One region of the Shewanella sp. BF02_Schw genome, then DNA from elsewhere that is predicted to be linked to it. Evidence: riboswitches for the same ligand, from Rfam matches in the RefSeq annotation. Region 1 holds a riboswitch; the other holds the start of a gene.

Region 1 (8,180 bases):
GTTTGATTGCCACCACAATAACAAAAAATATGTAAACAGTCGTTTGACTTTGATTGACGTTAACGTTAACAGGACGTAAAGTTAACCCATCTTGCATTGGCGAACGCCAGTGTGTTGTCCATATACATTGAAGGTGTAGGAAGGAAAACCTATGAAAGTATTGGTGCCTGTTAAACGCGTAGTTGATGCCAATGTGAAAGTCAGGGTAAAAGCTGATAACACAAATGTTGATACGACCAACCTTAAAATGGCGTTAAACCCATTTTGCGAAATAGCGGTAGAAGAAGCTGTTCGCCTCAAAGAAGCTGGCATTGCCACTGAAGTTGTAGTGGTAAGTGTTGGCCCTAAAGCGGTGCAAGAACAATTAAGAACCGCAATGGCACTGGGTGCCGACCGGGCGATTCATATTGAGACCGATGAAGAGTTAGTGCCTCTTTCGATTGCTAAGCTGTTAAAGGCCGTGCAAGAAAAAGAGCAAGCACAACTCGTTATTTTTGGTAAGCAGTCAATTGACGGCGACAATAACCAAACGGGTCAAATGCTCGCAGCATTAACTGATATGCCACAAGCGACATTTGCATCAGAAGTCAAAATTGATGGTGACATGATTACGGTTACTCGTGAAATCGATGGCGGACTACAAACGCTGAAAATGCCTTTGCCTGCGATTGTGACGGTAGACTTACGTTTGAACGAACCTCGTTATGCTTCATTACCTAATATTATGAAAGCTAAACGCAAACCATTAGAGATTATGGCTGTGGCTGATCTTGGTGTGAGCTTAAGAGCACATCAAACAGTACTTAGCGTCACACCTCCTGTTGAGCGTAAAGCGGGCATCATGGTGTCTTCTGTTGAAGAGTTAGTTGATAAGTTAAAAAATGAAGCGAAGGTGATCTAATATGACCATTTTAGTATTAGCAGAACACGATAATGTCAGCCTGAAAACTGACACGGCGAAAGTAGTTAGCGCTGCAGCAGCCATTGGTGGTGATATTCATGTACTGGTTGCTGGCGCTGATTGTTCTGCCGCGGTAAGTGCAGCACAAAGTCTAGCGGGTGTGAGTAAAGTTTTAGTGGCAGATGCCGCTCAATATGGTGCTCAACTAGCTGAAAATGTATCAAAATTGGTTGTTGATATTGCCGGAGACTATGAACATATTCTGGCTGCAGCAACCAGTATAGGTAAAGATACATTGCCTCGCGTAGCAGCATTATTAGACGTTGCCCAGATTTCTGAAGTGATTGAAGTTGTAAGCAGTGACACTTTTGTACGCCCTATTTATGCGGGTAATGCACTTGCGACGGTGCAAAGCTTAGATGCTAAAAAAGTCATGACAGTACGCTCTAGTGCATTTGATGTTGTAGCATCAACAGGCAGTGCTGAAGTCGTCAACTTAAGCCAAGCAATAGATTCAAAAACTGAGTTTGTTTCTCAGTCACTCACTGAATCTGCCCGTCCTGAACTCGGTAATGCTGGCATTATTGTGTCTGGCGGCCGTGGTATGGGCAGCGGTGAAAACTTTGCTATTTTAGAACAACTCGCCGATAAGTTAGGCGCAGCAGTAGGTGCATCACGTGCAGCTGTTGACGCAGGCTTTGTACCTAACGACTTGCAAGTTGGCCAAACGGGTAAGATTGTCGCCCCTAACTTGTACATTGCAGTGGGTATTTCTGGCGCGATTCAACATCTTGCTGGCATGAAAGACTCAAAAGTAATTGTGGCCATTAACAAAGACCCTGAAGCCCCTATTTTTCAAGTGGCGGATTATGGTTTGGTTGCCGACTTATTTGAAGCGGTACCGGCATTGAACAACCTCGTTTAATCAGATGTTAAGTCGCTAAACGGAGGAGTTGATTAAGCTCGTGTTGTTCAGCCGACTTTGACGCGCTATTAAACGTTCTGTTGTACGATTAAAAAGGTTTCTACTCATAAGGTAGAAACCTTTTTTATTGGGCTACTCTTGGATTTCTCTTAGATTTAGTACTGGTTTAGGTGTTGATTTTTAAAAATTCAGTTCAAATATCCAGGGTTTGATGCGGTTGCTGTTTTTGTGCCCATTACACTAGTGTGCATTTGATTTAAAAACGTTAAACTAATGCTATGCAATTGTGGTTTAAATTGATGTTGTTGTTATTTGTCGTGCTGTTTAGTGCTTTTTACTGGCGCAGAATATGTAATTTATGATTGTATGTTCGCGTTGTGTGTAATGAGCTTTAACTACAAACAACAAAAGTAGAGGTGCGTTGCATAAAAGTCATGTTGAATTGGGTGATGCCAATAATTCGACATAAAAGGGTGCAATGCCGAAATAAATGGGGTTATCAGCCGCATTTGTTGGGGCAGTTCTCGAAAGGGACTGCACTGTCATAGTCTTTTTATCGACTTGATAAAAAGAATGATATTCATATTAAATGGATATTACTGTGGAGTGCTACTAGTTAAGTTAACGCATACACTTCCTGTGTATGTTTAGCCTTATTTCTAGTTTTTCTCCATTCGTATCCAACGAAGAAATAATTAAATTATGATAATAAGTTATGCCGATTCGGCACTTTCTGTTTTGCCACCACTTGTGGCTATTACTCTGGCTATTTTAACTCGTAAAGTATTGCTATCTTTAGGGGTTGGCATTGTTTTCGGCGCCTTATTACTAACCGATTTCTCATTGGTTGGCAGTGGCGAATATATCTTAAATACAGCCAGCCAGTTAGTTTGGAAAGACGCCGGACTGAACAGTTGGAATGTGTACATTTTAGGCTTTTTGATTGTGCTGGGTATGATCACAGCATTGATCACTGTCAGTGGCTCTGCACGTGCTTTTGCTGATTGGGCTAAATTGCGTATTCGCAATAAACGTGATGCCAAGTTAATGACCATGTTTTTAGGCTGTGTAGTGTTTATTGATGATTACTTTAATAGTTTAGTCGTCGGCTCGATTTCACGTCCAATCACAGATCGCTACCATATTTCGCGTGCCAAATTAGCTTATATTCTTGATTCCACCGCTGCGCCGGTGTGTGTTATTTCTCCCGTATCTAGCTGGGGTGCATACATTATCGCCTTAATTGGCGGTATTTTAACGGCTCATGGATTTACAGATTCTGGTCATTTGAGCGTCTTTATTCAAATGATCCCAATGAACTTTTATGCCATTTTTTCGTTATTATTATTACTGTGTGTTGCAACGTTTAGCTTAGATGTTGGCCCAATGCGCCAGCATGAATTAAACGCACTGCGGGGTAACTTGTTTGATGAGTCAAAAGGCCAACCCCCTGGCGCTGTTACAGATTTACCTGAAGCCGATACCGGTAAAGTGATGGGCTTATTTTTACCTATCGCGGTATTGGTGTTTGCGACAGTGTATTTTATGGTTTCAAGTGGCGCCGATGTGTTAGCAGCAAAAGGCTTACCGTTTAATGTACTTGGGGCATTTGAGAATACCGATGTTAGCTCGTCACTATTTTTTGGCTCTGTAGTTGGTCTTATTGCGACGCTCATTCTTGCTATTCAGCAAAAAGTTGACTTGTCTATGTTACTCAAAGGCATGTCGGTTGGCGCGCGCTCGATGTTGCCAGCCATTTACATATTACTTTTTGCATGGACAATTTCGAGTGTGATTGGACAGCTTGAAACCGGTAAGTACATGGCAAGTTTAGCCACTGACAATATTCCGTTTGCGATGTTACCTGCAGTGTTATTCCTATTAGCGGGTATTACCGCATTTGCGACAGGAACAAGTTGGGGCACGTTTGGGATTATGTTGCCTATTGCAGCAGATATGGCTATGGGAAGTGATAGTACTATGATGTTGCCAATGTTGGCCGCAGTATTGTCTGGTGCGGTATTTGGCGATCATTGTTCGCCCATTTCTGACACCACTATATTGTCGTCAACCGGTGCCAGTTGTCATCATATTGATCACGTGGTTACTCAACTGCCGTATGCCTTAATTGCCGCTTTCATCAGTTTAGTCGGTTACACCGTATTAGGTTTTACTGGCTCATTAATCGCAGGGTTAGTTTGCTGTAGCGTGTTGTTTGTCATCAGCATTGTGATATTACACTTTTGGGCTAAGAAGTAATTTTTTGAACTAAGCCCTACTGTATGTAGGTAGATGTCCAATTTAAGCTGTAATAAAAATGCCGTATTCGTTATGAATACGGCATTTTTATTTGTTATTACGATGTTGGAAAAGGTAATATGAACGACATTCACTAGCTAAACATTAGGACGCTTCATTTTGGCGCAACTGTACTTTTATTATTCGGCGATGAATGCCGGTAAATCAACATCATTACTGCAGTCTTCTTATAATTATCGTGAGCGCGGTATGCACACTTTAGTGATGACGGCATCGATAGACAATCGTTATGGTGTCGGCAAAGTGTCATCACGTATCGGCATCGAAACCGAAGCGCAGGTGTTCGGTAGCACTGATAATTTAATTGAGTTAATTTCGACGTCGAATGATGAGCAAAAAATTCATTGCGTATTGATTGATGAAAGTCAGTTTTTAAGTAAAGAACAAGTTAGACAGATTACTCATGTTGTTGATAATCTTGATATTCCAGTATTGTGCTATGGTCTTCGCAATGATTTTCAAGGCGAACTATTTCCAGGCAGCCAATATTTATTAGCCTGGGCTGACAAGTTGGTTGAGCTTAAAACTATCTGTCATTGTGGCCGTAAAGCTAACATGGTCGTGCGTCTTGATCATGACGGTAAACCGATGCGCGAAGGCGAGCAGGTTGCCATTGGCGGTAATGAAAGTTACGAGTCGGTTTGTCGAAAGCATTTTCGTGAGTTTTTGTGGGATTAAGTCAAACCCAACTTAACTGAATAAAAAAGCCGCTTCAAGTTAATTGATGCGGCTTTTTTGCGTGTCACTATTTATTAAAAATCGGCTTCTGCGAAATCGACAATATCTGCACTACTCGATTCAATTTGTTTGCGTAAGCTGCGGGTTTGGCTGCCCCAATAGCTCATAAAGAATTGTGCGGTTTTAAGTTTAGCTTGGTAAAAACCCGTCTCTTCAGTACCCGCTTCTAATGCGGCTAATGACGTTACAGCAACGCGAGTCCACATCCATGCTAGTGCGGTAATTCCAAACAACTGCATATAGGCCATTGACGCTGCACCAATAAGATCAGGATTCTTACTGGCTGACTGCACAATAAAACCGGTCGCTTTTTCAAGATCGCCTGCGGCATCCATTAAGCCTGCAAGATAAGGTTTCATTGCGTCATTAGCCGCGTTTTGCTGAATTAATTCCTTCACCATACCTGACCACAAAGTTAATGCTGCACCTTTGTCGGCAAGTAATTTACGGCCGACTAAATCGAGTGCTTGTACCCCATTTGTGCCCTCGTAAATCATTGCAATACGGATATCACGCACAAACTGCTCCATACCCCATTCATTAATATAACCATGGCCGCCATAGACTTGCTGGGCATCGACACAAGCTTTAAAGCCTTGGTCGGTGACAAAGCCTTTAACAATCGGTGTAAATAACGCAGCAAGTGCATTAGCTTGTTTGGCTTTTTCTGGATCGGTATGACGTTCTACTTGGTCAAGCCACAGCGCTTGTTGACCCATTAGCGCACGTGTACCTTCGTTGAACGACTTTTGTGATAACAACATACGACGCACGTCGCCATGGACTAATAATGAGTCTGCAGCTTGCTCTGGCTGCTTAACACCACTTAATGCACGGCCTTGAATACGCTCTTTGGCATAAACGAGAGCATTTTGATAAGCAATATCTGATACGCCTAAACCTTGAATACCGACACCTAAACGTGCTTGGTTCATCATGGTAAACATGGCTTTTAAACCTTGATGTGCTGCACCAACAAGTTCACCTATTGCGCCGTCAAAATGCATCACACATGTTGAGTTACCATGAATGCCCATTTTATGCTCAAGACCTGTTGCGCTAAGCTTGTTAGCTTCGCCTAAGCTACCATCGGCATTCACTAAAAACTTAGGTACAGCAAATAATGAAATACCTTTAACACCGTCCGGTGCATCTGGTAAACGCGCTAATACTAAATGAATGATGTTGTCGGCTAAGTCGTGATCGCCAGACGAAATGAAAATTTTCTCACCGCTAATAGCAAACAGTTCATCACCAGCAGGAACCGCTTTAGTGCGCAGTAAGGCTAAATCTGTACCCGCATGAGACTCTGTTAAGTTCATGGTGCCGGTCCATTCACCACTGACCAGTTTGGCTAAATATTTTTGCTTTAGCGCATCGCTGCCGTGAACGTGAATCGCTGAATAAGCGCCATGGGTTAAGCCTGGATACATGGCAAACGCCATATTAGTGGCTGTTTTCATTTCGGTTGCAAATGTACCGATAACTTCGGGTAAACCTTGGCCACCAAATTCAGGATCGCAAGTTAATGTTGCCCAACCATCTTGTACGTATTGTTTATAAGCTTGCTTGAACCCTGTAGGGGTAATGACCTTACCATCAACCAGTTTACAACCTTCTAAGTCTCCACTGGCATTGAGTGGCAACATGATGTCAGTGCTGAAATCGGCAACACCTTGTAAAATCGCATCAGTTAGCTCAGCATCTAACTCATCAAAACCACGTAAATCAGTTTGTTGATAGACATTAAGCAGTTCAGATAGAATGAATTGATAATCGCGAAGAGGAGCTTGGTAAATTGGCATAAGATCATTCCTTGGTTATGTTGTATTTTAGTTGGGTCTCGGCAACAAAATGTAGTTAGTTACTGGTCCAATCAGATAGTTGATTTATCTAACCATACCCAATTTCGAGTAAAAACTCAGTATTATTTTTACGTAAACGTAAACTTAATTTTATACGTTTAATGTACCGATTTATTTACTCTGAAATATGCGTATTGTTAGCCTCTTTATTAATACCGTAATCACCTATAGAAAGTTCAGTACTGATGAACCATTTTTTTTGCTCTGCAAACGAATACAGAATCGTTTTTGTCCGGTCTATGAGTTATCTACAAAAATTATCTATCCAAAATTATCTATCAAAAGAATACGCCATCAAAAAGGGGCTAGTGATGAAATTAGTTTGGTTTGGAATAAGTATATTGGCATTGTTCTTTTTGTCTTTCATGCCGTTACACATAGCTGATGCGGCGTCGAAGATGGAAGAATCCGTTGCTCCTAACTTTGAGTTAACTCATGCTGATGGTCAGCCATTTAATCTACATGACTACGCGGGAAAACCAGTCATTTTGCATTTTTGGGCTACATGGTGTCCATATTGTAAAAAACTTCAACCCGGCTTAGAAAAGCTGCGGCTTAAATATCAACATACAGACTTACAAATGATTGGTATTAGTTTTAAAGAAGATGTCGGCGCAACTCCCGGACAAAGCTTGCTAGAACGAGGGGTAAAGATGAAAACGTTGGTTTTAGGAGATGAGGTTGCTAAGTTGTATGGCGTAAGAGGCACACCGACAACAGTATTTATTGACCGCACTGGCCATATTGCGTGGGTGACAAATACATCTAATCCTGACGATCCTAATTTAGAAAAAGCGCTGCAGTTTTTAGTAGACTGATCATTATGTTACTCAGTACTGATATTTCAGTCGAAATGACTTAAGCGGTTAATGCTGCTTACTTAACGTATATTTCAAAATAAGCGGCCCTATTAGGGTCGTTAGGGCGATAATCATAACTAATATTGCAAACTCTTTAGCTGGTATCACCCCAAGTTGACGGCCCATTTCCGCGAAAACTAGCCCAACCTCTCCACGAGGTACCATCGCGGCACCAATGATACATTTTTCTTGCCAGTTCTGACCTGCTATTAAACCTGCCACGAACTTACTTAATACAGCAATAAACGCTAACCATCCTAGAATGACTAAACCTGTAAAACTTGAATCTAGCTGGCTGAGATCGAGGCTAATTCCGACATAAACAAAAAATATCGGGCTGAATATTTGCACCAGCGGGCGAGAGGACAGTTCTAGTTTATAAGTGTAAGGAAAGGGATTTTTCAAAAATTTATTTAATGGCGAAGTAAACTGCCGCGATATACCCATGCCAACTGCAAACCCACCTAATATTGCTGGTGTGCCAAACCAGTGTGCCAGCCACGCAAACATGCTAATCAGTGACATTACCACAAACACTTCATAACCCGGGATATTCGTTTTGGGACGTAACC
Region 2 (8,180 bases), on a different contig from region 1:
GCCATGGCAGAGTTTGTTGCCCAAGAAGAAATGGACCGTATGACAGGCTATTGGTGGGCGCCCGATGAGTCTGCTATCGCCTTTACTCGTATTGATGAAACGGGTGTGGAGTTAGTGACTCGTAATGAAATTTACGCCGAGGGGATTAAATTAACCGAGCAGCGTTACCCTTATGCAGGTAAAGCCAATGTTGAGATCGCACTGGGTGTCGTGACCTTAAAAGATCGCACTATTAGCTGGATTGATTTGGGCAAACAAAAAGACATGTATTTACCTCGCGTAGATTGGCTACCCGACAGCCAGCATGTGTCGTTCCAATGGCAAAGCCGCGATCAACAAACGCTGGATTTACGCATTGCTGCAATCTCTCAGCCGACACAAGCTAAAACGGTGATTGAAGAGCGCAGCAAAGCATGGGTAAATTTAAACAATGATTTACACTTCCTAAAGCAACAAGCGGCTTTTATTTGGGGCTCTGAGCGTGATGGATTTAATCATCTGTATTTATTTGACTTACAGGGCAAACAACTTAAGCAATTAACCCAAGGTGATTGGGCTGTTGATGCGCTTGAGTATGTCGATGAAGCAACGGGTTGGGTATATTTTAGCGGTCGTAAAGACAGTGTTGTTGAACGTCATTTGTATCGAGTTAATCTTAATAAAGGCATGGACTCCATTGAGCGAATTAGCCAAGCATCGGGTATGCATGAAGCTGTATTTGCGGATAAAAAGCCCGTTTATTTAGATTACTTTAGTAGTTTACAGCAGCCGCCGCAGATAAGTTTACACAATGATTCTGGCAAGCAGTTAGCTTGGGTTGAGCAAAATGACATTGATAAAAATCATCCGCTTTATGATTATGCTGGTTTATGGCAAATGCCTGATTTTGGTCAATTAACAGCTGAAGATGGTCAAGCATTACAATACAGACTGTTTAAACCGGTGCCTTTTGATGCCGCTAAACAGTATCCGGTTGTGGTGCGCGTATATGGTGGACCGCATGCTCAGTTAGTAGTCAACAGCTGGAGCGAGGCAGATTATTTTACTCAATATTTACTGCAGCAAGGCTATGCGGTATTTCAATTAGATAATCGTGGCTCAGCGCACCGAGGCACGCAATTTGAACATGTCATTTATCAAAACATGGGTGATGCTGAAGTAAACGATCAAAAAGTTGGCGTTGATTATTTACGTAGCTTGCCGTTTATTGATGGTGACAATGTTGCTATTTATGGTCACAGTTATGGTGGTTATATGGCGTTGATGAGTCAGTTTAAGGCGCCGGGTTATTTTAAAGCGGCAATATCGGGTGCGCCAGTAACGGATTGGCGTTTGTACGACACTCATTATACTGAGCGTTATATGGGGAACCCGCGAACCAATAAAAAAGGTTACGACGCCAGCAGCATTTTACCTTATGTCAAAAATTATCAATCGGGCTTATTGATGTATCACGGTATGGCTGATGATAACGTTCTGTTTGAAAACAGCACTAGAGTATATAAAGCGTTGCAAGATGAGGGTAAGTTATTCCAAATGATGGATTACCCAGGGTCTAAGCATTCAATGCGTGGCGAGAAAGTGCGTAATCATTTATATAAATCATTAGCGGCATTTTTAGATCAACAGCTGAAGTAATCACTATTGTGTTAAAGGATTAACGAAAAAGCAGATATAAAAAAACCAGGTGATTCACCTGGTTTTTTATTGCGGTTAACCTTAAAAGATTACGCTTCTAAGTCACCACAAAAACGATAGCCTTCACCGTGAATAGTCGCGATGATTTCTGGTGTATCAGGCAAGCTTTCAAAGTGCTTACGGATGCGACGTATTGTCACATCAACGGTGCGGTCATGAGGCTTTAATTCACGGCCAGTCATTTTTAACAACAAGTCAGCACGAGTTAAAATCTTACCTGGGTTTTCAACAAAGTGAAGCATCGCACGGAACTCGCTGCGTGGTAGCTTATAAGCTTCACCTTGTGGGTTAACCAAAGAACGGCTATTGATTTCTAAGCTCCAACCGTTAAAACGGTAATACTCAACAGAACCTTTTTCTTCAGTTTCTGCGGCAGCATTATTAACGCGAGTTAATAGGTTACGAGCACGGATCGTTAATTCGCGAGGGTTGAATGGTTTAGTGATGTAATCATCTGCACCAATTTCAAGACCTAGAATCTTATCAACTTCGTTATCACGGCCAGTCAAGAAAATAAGACCGATGTTATTAATTTCACGTAGCTCACGAGCTAATAATAAGCCGTTTTTGCCTGGTAAATTAATATCCATAACAACAAGATTAATCTTATTGTCTTGCATGGCTTTATGCATTTCTGCGCCGTCGTTAGCTTCAGTGACAACATAACCTTCAGCTTCAAAAATACTGCGTAATGTATTACGAGTTACAGCTTCATCTTCAACAATTAAAATGTGCGGATTTTGCATGATATTTACCTGATTTTATAAAATTCGATTCTAGCCACTGTTTGCGAACTGTGTGCTAATAGATTGCAATAGCGCTTTAGCTAATGCGCTAAGATTCCGATATTTTTTGGTGTTTATCTATGTCTACCCTGAATTAAACACTCTCTATAAACTCTATTATGTAACACTTAATACTTAATACTGGTTACTGAGTCTGCTTACGTCGATTAATTACCACTACGCCAAGGCACGCGTTTGCACTTATTCATGATGGTGTAAAATTTGTTGCACTTAAGCTTACTTACTATGAATGCCATTTAGAAAGATAGTTCCTTCTATTGCAAACTTATTTAATCGTATTAATGTTTTATCAAATGTAGAACAAATTTAGTACGACTGTAAACTTTACATCAAAAAATCATCACACTCACAACAACATTTGCTGAGTTTTTGAGGTGTATGTAGCTAACTTTGCTACAGTGATTTAATAGTGCGTAATGGTTATTGTACTCGTTTTAGGCATTTGTTAACAAATTAAATGTTAAAAAATTAATATAACACTCGAGTATATGAAAGATTAACCTTGCTAAGATGATAATAATTAATGGTTTTCTAATATAGTACTGCTGATTTAGATCGTAAACCTTTTAGAAATCAAACCTATCTGCTAGACTAATTCTGGCTTAATTGACGAAAATTTATTATGGAAAATGTTATAGATACATTGTGGAATGAGTATCAAAGTACTCATTTTTTGTTTACTCAACGCCTTTCTCATGATTTCCCATTTGCTATTGTTACTGCCCATAACCCCCGTGGTTCAAGACTCTCTCCTAGTCAAAATCGCTTACTCGATCGTCAGCTTCAATTTAAAATTCAACAATATAATCGTCCCTATCGTGCGTTAATCGGTGCAGCACCTGATTTGTCGCATATGGAAAAGAGCTGGGCTATTTTTATTGATAAAGAACAAGCTGTTGAGCTTGGTCGAGAATTTAATCAACATGCAATTTACTACGTTAATCAAGGTTTGCTATCTTTGATTGCATGCCTTGATAGCATCAAACCTGAAGTTGATATGGGAATTTTTAATCACCGATTAAGGATGGTGAGCGAGTTGCCAGAGATAGGTTCGTATAACTGGGTAAATAATGACGTAATTAAAACTGCACAGCTGCGATAAAATAATTAACACATTATTTTGAGACAATACTTACTAGATTGTCTCGGTAATTTGCGGTTAATTATGTTTTTTGGATATTTATGGGCATTTTTTCGTAATAGAGAACAATCATTGCTCTGAAGTCGCAGCTGCATAATATTTCACTGCAGCGATATTTTTTATCAAAACAGTGTATTTTTACTGTGTTTGCTGATTGACTTGATAGGGTATTTTTTGCTATTTTCAACTCCCTCCTTCGGGAGGAACAGAAGAGGAGCGTTAACTAGGTAGTAAGTGAGAGGATGCCAATCCGATGACCACTTATGATGGAGATTAGCGCCGAGGTATCAGTTTGTTTGGCAAACATTGATATCGGTCGATTAGGCTGAATCCTAACGATTGTCACCTATTTTTTTGGTGGAGAGCTTCTGGTGATGATTGCTGTTTCCCTTCTATAAGGGTGCGTTATCTTAGCACCAGGCTCTTCGAACGTAGTGTGTTCGGAGCGTATATCATGTTAGTAAATCACATCTTATTTTTGAGTCTTTCGCAAACAGCGGAGGCATCAGTATGAGCTTTGTTCAGTCTGAAATAGATACCCCAGAATTAGTCGTTGCCAAATTTGGCGGCACCTCAGTTGCTGATTACGCCTCTATGAGCCGTTGTGCAGATATTGTGTTGGCTAATCAAGCTACTCGCCTTGTGGTAGTAAGCGCCTCCAGCGGAGTGACCAATTTATTAGTTGAGTTAACTCAAGCTAATGTGAATGACGAGCGTCGCTTGGTATTGCTTAAGCAAATTGCTCAAATTCAATATGCGATATTAGATGAACTCGGTCGTCCGCAAGACGTGGCAGCCAGTATTGATAAAATACTCAGCCGGATGTCAGTACTCAGCGAATCGTTAGAGCTGAATCGCAGCAAAGCGGTTATGGACGAGTTACTGTCGACGGGAGAGCAATGTTCATCGATTTTATTTTCTGCGGTTATTCGGGAAAAGGGCACTGCTTCAAATCATTTTGATGTGCGCCAAGTATTACGTACCGACAGTCACTTTGGTCGCGCAGAGCCACAAATTGAAGCTATTTCAATGTTAGCAGGTGACTTTTTACAGCCATTACTTGCGCGTTACGTCATCGTTACCCAAGGCTTTATTGGTGCAGATGAAGAGGGACGAACAACAACATTAGGCCGTGGTGGTAGTGACTATTCGGCGGCATTACTTGCCGAAGCGCTTCGTGCTACAGCGGTTGAGATTTGGACCGATGTGGCCGGTATTTATACCACTGACCCACGCCTTGCCCCCAATGCCCGCCCGATTGCTGAAATTAGCTTTAATGAAGCGGCTGAGATGGCGACCTTTGGCGCTAAAGTATTGCATCCCGCCACCATCTTACCGGCAGTAAGACAAAAAATTCAGGTGTTTGTAGGTTCAAGTAAAGCGCCTGAAATGGGCGGAACTTGGATCCGTCATCAAGTTGAAGATACCCCAGTGTTTAGAGCGGTGGCGTTACGCCGCGATCAAACTTTACTTAACTTGCATAGCTTGCAAATGTTACATGCTCAGGGCTTTTTGGCAGAAACGTTCGCGACCTTGGCGCGACACAAAATATCCGTCGATTTAATCACGACCTCGGAGGTTAACGTATCGTTAACCCTAGATAAAACGGGTTCAGATTCAAGTGGCCAGGGCTTACTCAGTGAGTCGTTATTACAAGAGTTATCGCAACATTGTCGTGTAAGAGTCGAGGAAGATTTAGCGTTAATCGCCATCATCGGTAATCGCATAGCATCAACGGCTGGCATTTGTAGTAGGGTGTTTAAAGTGCTTGAAAACCATAATGTTCGGATGATTTGCCAAGGCGCAAGCCCACATAATTTATGTGTGTTGGTAGCAGAGTCGGAAGCGGCGCAAGTGGTTAATGCTTTGCACCAAAACCTGTTTGAGTAATCATATGACTAAAGCAATACAATCGTCAGTTCAAGTTGGAGAACTGGCGACAGGACACGCATTGACCGTTCCAGTATATTCATTCATTGGTAGCGAGAGTGTTGCGCCTAGCGTGTATATTCAGGCCAATGTTCATGGTGCTGAAGTGCAAGGTAATGCGGTGATTTATCAACTGATGACCTTATTGGAAGGTTACCAGGTTTTAGGTGATATTACGCTTGCCCCCTTAGCCAATCCTTTAGGGATTAATCAAAAGAGTGGTGAGTTTACTCTAGGGCGTTTTGATCCCATTACAGGGGTTAATTGGAACCGCGAGTACTTTGATCATCAAGTCGATATTCAAACTTGGTATGCCGAGCACCAACGTTTAACCAATAGTGAGCTGTTTTGCGCCTATCGTTCAATGTTGGTAGAAACTTGCCTGGCGCGCCTAACTCATTCTTTTGGGATTTCAACAGGTCATCGGTTAGCAGTAAATTTACAGGCTATGGCACATCAAGCAGACATAGTGCTTGATTTGCATACCGGCCCTAAGTCGTGCAAACACTTGTACTGCCCTGAGTATGATATTGATGCGGCGAGATTTTTCTCGATCCCGTATACCTTGGTTATCCCCAATAGTTTTGGTGGCGCGATGGATGAAGCTACCTTTTGTCCTTGGTGGCAGTTAACCGAGTATGCAGCCAGTCAAGGCCGTGAATTTTCGGTACCTGTGTCAGCATTTACCTTAGAGCTTGCAAGCCAAGAACGGATTGATTTAGCTGACGCGTTAGAGGATGCCAAAGGCATACTGGCTTATCTAAGTCATCGCGGCGTGATTGCTGAAAAAGTTTATCCAGCCAGTATGGAAAGGTTTGGGTGTTACTTGAAGGATTATAAGAAGTTTCATGCACCTAAAGCTGGCTTAATTGAATATTGTGCCAGTGTCGGTGAACCATTAACCGCAGGCAAACCTTTAGCGAACATTTTACGCATAGATTTGTATGGTACTGAACAGGCTTACCAAGCCATTAGTTTACCCATGGATTGTGTGCCTATTTTGCATTTTGCTTCTGCGTCGGTACTCCAAGGCACAGAGTTGTATAAGGTGATGACTAATGTGTTTCCATTACAGCCTAGTTGATTAACTGCTTTGGCTAAGTAAAACAAAAACGCCTGCAATTGCAGGCGTTTTTGTCGATGCGTAAATTGCAATTAACTGCCTAAAATCTGTAGCGGAATCGCTAACATTTCGTTACCAGAAGCAGCAAAATACCAAATAATGCCCACTAAACTTGCTACCGTGAGTAAATACCATACGGTAGAGAAAATTTGCCCGTAACGATCTAACGGCAATAAATGGCTTTGATGGCGACCGCGCCATTCAAATACAATTTCTACACTGCCGATCAGTAACAAAAAGCCCAGCAAGGCGAGCCCTAAGCTATAGCTAATGAACACACCGATAGCGGCACCAGCAATACAAGCAACTAGACCGACAACACTATTCATTGAAAAGCTGATGCTTTTTAAAATATGACCGCCATCGAGAGGTAAAATGGGCAGTAAATTAAACAAATTTAGCAGCGCATTGAATGTTGCTAATCCGGCAAAGAATATGTTGCCTGTTAGCCAATAAAGTCCAAGTGAGATAATCGATAAAATGAGTCCAAAAGTCGGGCCCATAATCGAAATATACACATCTTGCCAGCGGGTGTTGATACGTTCATCACTTAGCGCTAAGCCTCCCACAAAAGGGATTAAATAGATCCCTTTGGTTTTCATGCCGAAATGTTTCATCGCTCGAATATGGCCATATTCATGAAATACTAAGCAGCCGATGAGGGCTAAGGCAAATTCAAATGAAAATAACCATGAATAGGCCGCAACACTGGCTCCCGCAAAAAGGACTTTAACCACCTTGGCACTTTTTAGTAGCTTAAAACCTAATGATGCCAGTCCAACAACACTGAGCTTTTGGTTTTTTACTGCTGCAATTTCAGGTGTTTGACGCTCAATATCTTCAACGGTTCGTTGACCTTGGGTTATGGATTCATCATCTATTAATAAACAATAATCCAGTTGAAACGGTTGCCAGTTAACATCGATTTCTAATCGTACCGGTAGTGAACCAATATTGGGTTTAACGGGTTCGTCGTGGTTGATATTTGTTTCAGTCGGTACCGACGTTTGAGTGGTCAGTTCAAATGAATGAATATGAAAGGCTTGGTCGCTAGCGCTTGCAGACTTTTGTGATACCAGTTGATTGTCCCAATAAAGTTGCTGCCAGCCCGCAATCGAGCCTTCTAGTCGCAGACGTTTACCTAGACATTCAATATTTAGTAATTCCATTAAGGATTCTCAGGGTTTATGGACAGTGAGCATAGAGGCATTTTGCCAGAGCTGTGTGTGTTGCTCAATGGGTTTTACCATTATATTTGTTAATCATTAGCTTAGATTTATGATTGAGTGATTAAGGTAAGTAACATGAGTCTGTTGTTGGTAAATTGAAGGTTAGTAATGCTAAAAAAGGAGGTGTTATGTGCTGTTAATCTTCAGTCTGAATACGTTGTTAATAAAGCTGTTCTAATTCAGCCACGGTCGCAATACCTTGCTCTATGGTGGTAAAGACAATTTTTGCACTGCAGCAATGTCCTTGAAACTGA

The links. A riboswitch is a leader RNA that binds a small molecule or an ion and turns the genes downstream of it on or off. The one in region 1 is predicted to bind lysine.
Region 2: linked by a shared signal. The riboswitch ahead of lysC (lysine-sensitive aspartokinase 3) and the one ahead of HNW13_RS14800 (Na+/H+ antiporter NhaC family protein) in region 1 are both predicted to bind lysine.

What each region holds. Positions count from the first base shown of each region.
Region 1 is NZ_JABKAW020000003.1:495,831-504,010, reverse strand. It holds gene HNW13_RS14810 (electron transfer flavoprotein subunit beta/FixA family protein) at 152-901, shown strand; gene HNW13_RS14805 (FAD-binding protein) at 903-1,826, shown strand; lysine riboswitch at 2,230-2,446, shown strand; gene HNW13_RS14800 (Na+/H+ antiporter NhaC family protein) at 2,526-4,085, shown strand; gene HNW13_RS14795 (thymidine kinase) at 4,245-4,823, shown strand; gene HNW13_RS14790 (acyl-CoA dehydrogenase C-terminal domain-containing protein) at 4,898-6,688, opposite strand; gene HNW13_RS14785 (TlpA disulfide reductase family protein) at 7,060-7,566, shown strand; gene HNW13_RS23650 (cation:proton antiporter) at 7,615-8,139, opposite strand; gene HNW13_RS23645 (cation:proton antiporter) at 8,133-8,180, opposite strand, start outside.
Region 2 is NZ_JABKAW020000002.1:693,365-701,544, reverse strand. It holds gene HNW13_RS11440 (S9 family peptidase) at 1-1,638, shown strand, start outside; gene arcA (two-component system response regulator ArcA) at 1,728-2,444, opposite strand; gene HNW13_RS11430 (DUF3293 domain-containing protein) at 3,127-3,606, shown strand; lysine riboswitch at 3,847-4,021, shown strand; gene lysC (lysine-sensitive aspartokinase 3) at 4,156-5,535, shown strand; gene HNW13_RS11420 (succinylglutamate desuccinylase/aspartoacylase family protein) at 5,540-6,658, shown strand; gene HNW13_RS11415 (site-2 protease family protein) at 6,730-7,866, opposite strand; gene HNW13_RS11410 (DUF4144 domain-containing protein) at 8,087-8,180, opposite strand, start outside.